3 regions of the [Rhizobium] kunmingense genome follow, and region 2 is predicted to be linked to each of the others. Evidence: predicted binding sites of a transcription regulator. Region 2 holds the regulator's gene; each other region holds the start of a gene.

Region 1 (3,259 bases), on a different contig from region 2:
CGGATTGCCTGCCGCGTGCCATCGACCTTTTCGACGATCAGATCGGCGCGGCGCACGCCAAGACCACGTTTCTGCAGTTCGTCGATCAACTGGACGATGAGCCGGCCGACATATTTGTTGATGGTCTCGGCCGCGCCGATCGGTTCGGCGAAGGCGCGAGACACCTCGATCAGCTCCGGCGAGCGGATCGGATCGATCGGCTCGCCGGCACGCCCGACCATCTGGTCGAGCCGGCGGCCGATCTCAGGACCGAAACGAAGGGTGAGTGGCGCACGTGGCGTGTTGGCGAGCTCGCCGATTGTCTGGAAGCCGAGCGTCCGCAGATCGCCGACGATCTTGGGTGGCAGGCGCAGCAGGGAGATTGGAAGCTTTTCGACAGCTCGGACGGTCTGGCCGATCGGCACGATCACCGTCTCACGGCTAATGGCGCGGGCGCAGGCATGTGCCGCGCCCCAGGTATCCGCGACGGCGACCCGCGCCATCAGCTTCTTGGCCAGGAACTGATTGGCGATCATCGTCACCATCGGCAGCTCGCCGCCTTGAAGATGATCGGCGCCCTCCGTGTCCATGACAATGCCGTCGATCCCATCGACGGCGACGATCGGTGAATATTTGGTCAGCGCCCATAAGGTGATGCGCTCAAGTGCTGCCGCATCGGTCAGCGGCTCGGCGTCGACCAGCATCAGGCCTCGAAACAGCGCCTGCGCTTTTGCTGCCGGCATGCCGACATGAACGCCCGCTTTACGAGCGGCGCTATCGGCGGCCGACACCCAGCGCTTGGCGCCGCTCTTGGCGACCACAGCAATCGCCTGTTCAGGGGGAATGGACGGATCGGCGCGACGAATGCGATCCGTCGGCAGATCCGGAAGATAGATCGAGACGACCCTGGTCATCACATGCCCTCACAAGAAACTCAGCACACTCGCCCGCACGCGACCGCATCAACTCCAGGAACCATTGAGCTCGCCCGATGCCCGGTACCGGCAATTCTTCCGAAGGCATGACACTGACCCGCCAGCGCGTGGTCGAGGCCGTCGGCTGGCCAAAGTCATTGGCTTCGGTCTGCCGCCGCCATCGGCGCACGGCAAGCGCCATCGTCCCGGTGCGTTCTGCCGCCAGCTGCAGCCGGCGCGAACAAGCCATGGGCAGGCGCACCAGCTCACCGACCACAGCACCGAGCCCGCCGAACGACAGCCCCTCCTCCATATTGGCGAGCACATCCTCATCCCTGTCGGACTCGACGAAGATCACCCGGTCTGATTGGAGACCAACCTGTGCCAGTGCCGGGAAAAATAGATCCGGCCGCGTCAGACACCAGACAATCGGTCCCTTCGTCCTGGCTGCAATGCCGGCGGCACACAGCGCTACAGCGGCACCATCGACCGTGCCGGCACCACCACCGGCGAATTCATGCAGGGCACCATAAGCGAGCCCGCCACCGGGAAGCTTGTCGTCGATCTCGGGCACACCGAAGGCGAGACAGCCGGCTTTGCGGGCTGAAGTCCCTTCAAGCGCAGAAATCCGCTCGCGCAGATCGGCAATCACATCGGAAACACCGTCGGACACCCTTGTGGTGCGGGCAGCAGTCATCGTTCACAGCTCCCTGCAAGGTCGTGTTGGCACCTCGACGTCATGTCGTATTAGGCTTTATGTTCACTAATTGTTCCGTTGCTGCGAAAGAGTCAAGCGGGCCTCTAGATGGGAATATGCTCCTAGAATCAGCAGGCGATGAAATATCTCTTGGGAATCAGGCGCGTAGAAACGGCAGAAATATTTTTGGCTTTTCTGCCGAATATCACCACGTTTGGTGGATATCGGGGACAGATGGCACTCCGTCACAGTGTTCATATGTTTGCTTGTTGAGTTGGCACCATGACGAAAGGTCTGAGATCGCAGCCCCTCACGCACAAAACCGACGCGCCGGCCCGCCCGCGGCCGCGCAAGGCGCTTAAGATCGAGGCGCCGAAACTCGCCTATGATCCCGGAGGCCATCAGGGCGAAGGGATTGCGGAGCCATCGACGCAGCCGGCGTCCTGTCGAGGTGCTTTCTTTATCGTCGGTCAAGAGGTCGCACCCGGCAAGCCCGGCCAGATCGGATCACTGCTGCTGGCTGGCTATCTGAATTATGAGATCGTCCACATCGGAAGCGTTCGCGCCGACCTGAATGATGCCGACGCCCGCAAGCTCAGAAAGATGCTGGATACGTTACGCTGGAAGCATAAGACGCCGCCGATCCACTGCGAGATCAACAAACTCGGTGCAGCCTATATCGTCTGGGCGTATCCGACATTGATCGCGGCGATCGCATTTCGCGGCTGGAGTGACGGCGGCTTGATCGAGCAAGCCACTTATGAAGGGCTGGCTAAACGGCAGGACAATGCTGACGTGTTCAGGCGTGAGCAGACCAGCAAGACTGGCGAAACGAGCGCCAGGCGATAGATTGTCCCTATACGGTCTGAGGGAGGACTGCCTGGCATGTGCAACCTTTATCGCATGGAAGACAAGGACTGGGTCTCGTCCTGGGCCAAGGATGCCGAAAGACTGATCAACCTGATGCCAGCCTATCAGATGAACCCGGACCAGACCGGGCCGATCATCCGCAATACGGCCGATGGTCGCCGGCAGCTCGCAAATGCACGCTGGGGCCTGCCCTCGCCGATCTTCGTCCAGAAGAAGGCGACTGAAACGCGCGCCGACAAGATGAGAGCGAAAGGCCAGGCCGTCGATATGGACGCGCTGATGCGCATGGAGCCCGACCGCGGTGTGACCAATGTCCGAAAGCTCACCCTTCCTCATTGGACGCGCTGGTTCGGCGTAGAGCACCGCTGCATCGTGCCAGTCACCAGCTTTGCCGAGCCTGATCCTGAAGCCCAGGAGCCCAGCGGCAAAGTCCCGAACGCTTGGTTTGCGCGCGACGAGCAAAAGTCCTTGATGTTTTTCGCCGGCATCCATGTGCCCGGCTGGCAAAGTGTCCGAAAGGTCAAAGATGGGTTGACTACCGATGATCTCTACGGTTTTCTGACAACGGACCCGAACGGGCTGGTGAAGCCGATCCATGAAAAGGCAATGCCGGTCCTACTGTTGACCAAAGAGGAAACCGAGACATGGATGCGGGCGCCTTGGGATGAGGCCAAGGATCTCGCCCGGCCCCGGCCCGACGATGCACTGATCATTTCGTCGCGCGAGCCCTATGGCTCCTCGATCGTCTCGAGATCCGGCGAACCCGTGGAGCAGGGAAGCCTGCTGTAGATTGGCAAAC
Region 2 (3,259 bases):
GCCATCCCGGCGGATGAATGCGACGTCATTAGCAGCAAGGATGATCTCTGTCACGGCCAGATCGGCGGAGCGAAAAATCAGAACCTTGCCATAAAACCCCGCAGCCGACGGATCGAATTGCAAGCCGAATTCATGGTCGAGCTGCCCTTCACCGAGAACCCGGACGCGGCCATTCTCGGCAGCAAACACCAGACCCGCCTCGGTTTCTTCCGCCTCCGCGCCAAGCACCTGGACAAGCAGCGGCACAGAGGATGAGGGATCGCGCGCCGCGAGCACCACCTCCTTGAGGCCGGTTACCGAATTCGCATGGATGCGTAAGTTGCCCATATCCTGAGGGAATGAAACCACACGCTGACAGGCGAAGGCAAAGAAATCCGGAGCCGCAGCATCCGCCGCAAAGGCGAGCCTGAAGCGGCCCTCCGCCTCATCACCATCCGGAGACTTTATGACGCGCGAAAATTCCAGCACCTCGCCCGCCGATACTCCGGCTGCGACAAAGCGTTGATCATCAGCCTCGGCATCATCACTGGCCACGACCAGCGCCGAAAGCCCCTGCCTCCCACGCTTCCCCCTGAATGCGACATCACGCGCCACGAAAACATTGCCGCGCTTGGCAGCTGCACCCGCCTTGCGCCGGTCCGCCAGCGCCAGCGGCTCCAGATAGATGCCGTCATCGAGGAAGACACAGGCGTTAGACGTCCCGAACGGATGCAGGGCATCGGGCGCCACCGTAAAGCCCAGCGCCGACAACCGGCCGCGCGCCGCAGCTAGATCGCAGACCGGCAATACGAGATGATCGATTTTCTTCGCAGTCACGCATGTCCCCCAGACATTTGTTAGCTGGAAGCTAGATTGGTCAGACAACCGACAAGCGCAAGTCCCTTTAAGCGGACAAATGGATCTGCCATTTCAGAAAGTTATGAAATCTCCACCCAAATTTAAGGACTTGCGGAACACATATGGAACATATAGTGTCCGTTCTGCATTTGTTTCAAAATCCGAAGGTGCGCATCCATGCTGACTCGCAAGCAACAGGAACTGCTTCTTTTCATCCACGAGCGGATGAAGGAGTCCGGCGTACCGCCTTCCTTCGATGAAATGAAGGATGCGCTCGACCTCGCATCCAAGTCGGGTATTCACCGCCTGATCACGGCGCTGGAAGAACGCGGCTTCATTCGCCGCCTGCCGAACAGGGCGCGCGCGCTCGAAGTCATCAAGCTGCCGGAAGCCTATGTGCCAAGCCTGCAGCCGAAGCGCGGCTTCTCCCCGAGCGTCATAGAGGGAAGCCTCGGCAAGCGTCCGGTCGAGCCCGCAGCACCTGCTCGATCCGCGCCGCTTGAGGATGCCACCTCCGCAAGCGTTCCGGTCATGGGCCGCATCGCCGCCGGCGTACCGATCTCGGCAATCCAGAACAACACCCACAATGTTTCCGTTCCGATCGAGATGATCGGCACCGGCGAACATTACGCGCTCGAGGTCAAGGGCGACTCTATGATCGAGGCCGGCATTCTCGACGGCGATACCGTGATCATTCGCAACGGCAGCACCGCCAATCCAGGCGACATCGTCGTGGCACTCGTCGATGACGAGGAAGCGACGTTGAAGCGTTTCCGCCGCAAGGGGGCATCGATCGCGCTCGAAGCGGCAAACCCGGCCTATGAGACCCGCATCTTCCCGCCCGATCGCGTCAAGGTGCAGGGCAAGCTGGTCGGCCTTATTCGCCGCTATCACTGAGACCGGGCTGACTGGTCTCCGCAGCATCACCAGACGGTGACATGGCCGTATTTGTTATGGGCACGCCGCCTGCGCGTCCGGTTGCGTCATTCGTTGCTGCGCCGGCGCTCGATGGCTGCGTGGCAAAACCGTTTGCCTCGATGGCGGCTGCAAGCCATCCGGGCAGGCTCGGGTCATATCGGTTCCCTCGCCAGTCATACTGGCGATGTATGGCCCACGGTCGTTGCGTGCCGGCAAATGACGGCGTGATTTTCCAGTTCCGGTGATCATCGATGCCATGAGCGCGGTCCGGCAGCGCGATTTCCAACGCACCGGTTTTCCTGAGCGTGGCGCCTGAAAGAAGCAGGGTACCGGATCGGCATTGATCGAAACGCGCCCTGGGAGCGATGACAAGATCAGCCACATCACAGGCCGCACCGACATAACGGCCATCGTCGAGCGCAATCACGAGCATCCCTTCCTCCGGTCCGGACTTCTGGTCCGACGCATTCGGCTCGCGCAGACCTCCGGCGTTGTCGCGAACGCGGTCCTCACCGATGCGCAGGCCGCACCAGGCCTTGGCCTCGCAGGAGAAACGAGGAGCCGTCAAGGAAGCCATGCGCCGGCGCGCAGCCGCCACGAGATCGTCCGCCAACCTCTCGTCGCCCGCCCCTTCAGGGGCAACAGTCGGAGATGGCGAAGGGTGAACCGTTTGCAACGCGGCAGCCGGGTCGAGCATGACAGGCTTGATCGGCTCAGGCAGACCAAGGGCCCTCGTCCACTGGTCGAAGACGAAGGCGGATGGGCGGGTGCGATTGACCGTCACAAGGCTCCGGTCGCGATAGGCAATGAGTGTACCGTCCTCCGAGACGAGAAGGGTGGATCCGGCATGTGAGCCGCCCTGAACAAACAGCACCAAGGCGGCGATCAGAAACGGCACGCCTGCGAGCCGAAGGCGGGTCCGCAGCAAGGCCAGCAACAACATGCCGGCCACGCCGAGCGGCAGAAACAACGCCTGCTGCTGGCCGACCAGGGCATCGCCGCGCCAACCGGCAACCGTGTGCGCGATCGCGATCACCCATTCCAGTCCCTTCGCCATCAGTGCGATAAAAGGCCCATCAAGCCCCAACGGCATCAAAAGCATGGCAACAAGCCCGGCCGGCATGACCATGAAACTGATGATCGGCATGGCGGCAAGATTGGCAGCAAGCCCATAGGTCGAAATCCGGTGAAAATGCTCGATCGAAAAGATCGCCGTGGCAAGGCTGCCGATCAACGAGGTCAGCACGATGCCGCCGACGAAGCGAGAGGATGCGGCAGCGCCCGTCACCAGAGGGTGACGAAACGGCAGCGGTTCGTGCACGCGCCGCCTTGCCCGCTCCGCCCAGAGCGCATACCCGGCCACCAGTGCAGCCGTGGCCGCAAACGACATCTGGAAACTCGGCCCCAGAATTTCCGATGGTGTCCAGGCGAGAATGATCAATGCCGAAAGCGCGACATTGCGCAGGCTGATCGACGCACGGTCGAGAAGCACGGCGACGAGCAT
Region 3 (3,259 bases), 130 kb from region 2:
GTGTTCGAGAAAGCCGCGCATGCTTTCGAACTGCTCCATCGAGCGGATCAGTTCCTTCAGGTTGTCGAGGCGGCCCGGTGCTTCGGCCGACTTGTCGTTCTTCCACATGTCGGTATAGCCGGCCTCTTCGAGGATCTGTTCGGCGAGTTCCGTATGGGGAATCGATTCAAGGCGTTCCTGCCAGTTGCTGAAGTTCTGGATAACATCGAAAAGCGCCTTGCGCGCCTTCGGCTTCAATTCGTCGGTCTCGATGATGTCGGCTGCGGCCTGCAGCATCGGGATGTCGCGGGCGCGGGCATAGTCGTGCAGGTACCGGACTGTGGTGTCGCCCAGTCCACGCTTCGGCGTGTTGATGATGCGCTCGAAGGCCAGGTCGTCGGCCGGCTGGCAGACGAGGCGGAAATAGGCCATCGCATCACGGATTTCGAGCCGCTCGTAGAAGCGCGGGCCGCCGATGACGCGGTAGTTCAGGCCGAGTGTGACGAAGCGGTCTTCGAACTCGCGCATCTGAAAGGAGGCGCGGACAAGGATCGCCATGTCGTTCAGCGCATGCTTCTTGCCGTCGTTGTCGCCTCGCTGCAAGCGCTCGATTTCCTCGCCGACGGCGCGGGCCTCCTCTTCCGAGTCCCATGCCGCATGGACGATGACCTTCTCGTCGTCGGGATCGGCGCGGTCGGTGAACAGCGTCTTGCCGAGGCGGCCTTCGTTATGGGCGATGAGGTGGCCGGCGGCGCCGAGGATGTGTTCGGTGGAGCGGTAATTGCGCTCGAGCTTGATCACCTTGGCGCCCGGGAAATCCTTCTCGAAACGCAGGATGTTGTCGACTTCGGCACCGCGCCAGCCATAGATCGACTGGTCGTCGTCGCCGACGCAGCAGACGTTCTGCGGCACGCCCTTGGGACGCTGGGCGAGCAGCCGCAGCCACATATACTGGGCCGTGTTGGTGTCCTGATATTCGTCGACGAGGATGTAGCGGAATTTCTGGTGGTATTCCTTCAGCAGATCCGGCGTCTTGCGGAATATGGATATCGGATGCAGCAGGAGATCGCCGAAGTCGCAGGCGTTGAGCGTGCGCAGACGGGCCTGATAGGCGGCATAGAGTTCGCGGCCCTTGCCGTTGGCAAAGGCGCGGGCATCGCCTTCCGCGATGTCGGGCGGCAGCAGACCCTTGTTCTTCCAGCCGTCGATCATGCCGGCGAACTGCTTGGCCGGCCAGCGCTTGTCGTCCAGGCCTTCGGCCTGGATCAGCTGTTTGATCAGGCGGATGACGTCGTCCGTATCGAGAATGGTGAAATCAGACCGCAGGCCGACGAGTTCGGCATGGCGGCGCGTGATCTTGACGCCGATCGAGTGGAAAGTGCCGAGCCAGGGCATGCCTTCGACCGCGCCGCCGACGAGCACGCCGATGCGTTCCTTCATCTCGCGCGCGGCCTTGTTGGTGAAGGTCACGGCAAGGATCTGGCTCGGATAGGCGCGGTTCGTTTCGAGAATATGGGCGATGCGGGTGGTCAATACCCTTGTCTTGCCGGTGCCGGCGCCGGCCAGCACGAGAACGGGGCCGTCCAGCGTTTCGACGGCTTCGCGCTGTTCCGGGTTGAGGCCGGTCAGATAATCCGGGGCAGGGCGCGCACCGTCGCGCGCCGCCATGGCGCGGGCGGCGATACCGAGACCGCTGCCATTCGAGCCGCCATCGGCACCGAACTGGCGGGCGGGCTCCGTTTGCGGGCGCGTGGCCGGTGTCTGCCGCTTGCGGGGCGCGTGGTCCGGCTCTTCATCGAAGAACGGGATATCGTCGAAACTGTTACTCATGCCGCCAATGTAGTGATTCGAGGCCGAAAGGCCAGAAGCTGTTCACTTTTCATTCCTGTCTTCTGTGGGCTATCGCCTGAAAGTCTTTGCACCGTGCCCGCCCGGGTTTGTCCCCAGGCTCTGACATCTGCGTGAAATGGCGTGAGGTTACAATTCGGTAAGGTGGATCGTCCGGCCATTGCACGTTGCAAGGGAAACGAGGATACTTCCTTTCGAAATATTCAGTCTGTTGGGAGAAACTATGCGGATCTGGGGCCAGCTTCTTCTTTCGGTGGCGGTTTTGCTTGGAGGCCTGTGTCTCTGGGTCTATCTTTCTGCCGATGCCGGCCGGTCGCTGATTTCCATGGGCGCGCCCGCAAACGTCGTATCCGCGATCAACGCCCGGTCTATCGAACCGGTTTCAGCCACCGTTGCCGGCAGCGAAGGGGCCGTCTCTGCGGCCGGTGGTCAGTCCGCGCAAAACAGTGCCGAACGTCAGGCCGTTCTGGTCGCAACCCGTCCGGTCAGCACCGGCGTGGTGAACGACCGGCTCTCTGCCATCGGCGACGGCGAGGCGATCCAGTCCGTCATCGTGATGCCGCAGGCGACCGGCACGATCAACGAAATCATGGTGAAGTCCGGCGACCGGGTGAAAAAGGGGCAGATCCTAGCGCAGCTCGACGACGACGAGCAGATCATCCTGCGTGACCAGGCCCAGGTCCTGTTGCGCAGCGCCCGAGAAAAAGCCGACAGCTATGCGACCTTGAAGAGCTTTTCGAGGCTGGAAGTGCTCGATGCGCAGATCGCCAAGGAAACCGCGCAGCTTGCCGTCACCAATGCCGAGCTGGCCCTGAAGCGCCGTTCCGTCGTCGCGCCGATCGAAGGTATCGTCGGCATCGTCGCCATCAATATCGGCGATAACGTCACGACCACGAGCAACGTTGTGACGATCGACAACCGTTCGGAACTGCTGGTCGACTTCTGGGCGCCGGAACGCTTCGCCGTTCAGGTCAAGGCCGGCATGCCGGTCGAGGCAACCTCGGTTTCGCGCCCCGGCAGCAGCTATCAGGGATCGGTCGAGGCCGTAGACAACCGCGTCGATCCGGCAAGCCGCACGATCCGCATTCGCGCCAAGATACCCAACGGCAGCGATGAACTGCGCGCCGGCATGTCCTTCGGCGTGACCATGCGCTTCCCCGGCGAGACCTATCCGACCGTCGATCCGCTCGCCGTCCAGTGGGATGCCCAGGGCTCCTTCGTCTGGCGCATCGAGGATCACAAGTCTGTGAAAGTTCGTGTTCGGGTCATCCAGCGCAATCCCGACGCCATTCTCGTCGCCGCCGAGCTGAACGATGGCGATGCTGTTGCGACCGAAGGGCTGCAGCGTGTGCGTGAAGGCGGCAATGTCCGCATTGCCGGTGAAAAGCCGCCGGAGGTCGCCAGCCGATGACGATGGATCACAGCGGCCAGA

The links. Region 2 encodes LexA, which represses DNA repair genes until DNA is damaged. Its sites were predicted from a motif close to TGTTCNNNNTGTGTTCNG; they were not measured.
Region 1: AC0JZ4_RS21345 (ImuA family protein) is a predicted target of LexA. The motif match lies at 1,651-1,668, and genes of this name have one in related genera.
Region 3: AC0JZ4_RS12870 (ATP-dependent helicase) is a predicted target of LexA. The motif match lies at 1,849-1,866, and genes of this name have one in related genera.

Annotation. Positions count from the first base shown of each region.
Region 1 is NZ_CDRNXG010000002.1:617,519-620,777, reverse strand. It holds gene AC0JZ4_RS21350 (Y-family DNA polymerase) at 1-893, opposite strand, end outside; gene AC0JZ4_RS21345 (ImuA family protein) at 814-1,590, opposite strand; gene AC0JZ4_RS21340 (ATP dependent DNA ligase) at 1,873-2,439, shown strand; gene AC0JZ4_RS21335 (SOS response-associated peptidase family protein) at 2,476-3,249, shown strand.
Region 2 is NZ_CDRNXG010000001.1:2,833,374-2,836,632, reverse strand. It holds gene AC0JZ4_RS13680 (VOC family protein) at 1-816, opposite strand, end outside; gene lexA (transcriptional repressor LexA) at 1,015-1,734, shown strand; gene AC0JZ4_RS13670 (ComEC/Rec2 family competence protein) at 1,715-3,259, opposite strand, start outside.
Region 3 is NZ_CDRNXG010000001.1:2,700,589-2,703,847, forward strand. It holds gene AC0JZ4_RS12870 (ATP-dependent helicase) at 1-1,809, opposite strand, end outside; gene AC0JZ4_RS12875 (efflux RND transporter periplasmic adaptor subunit) at 2,051-3,238, shown strand; gene AC0JZ4_RS12880 (efflux RND transporter permease subunit) at 3,241-3,259, shown strand, end outside.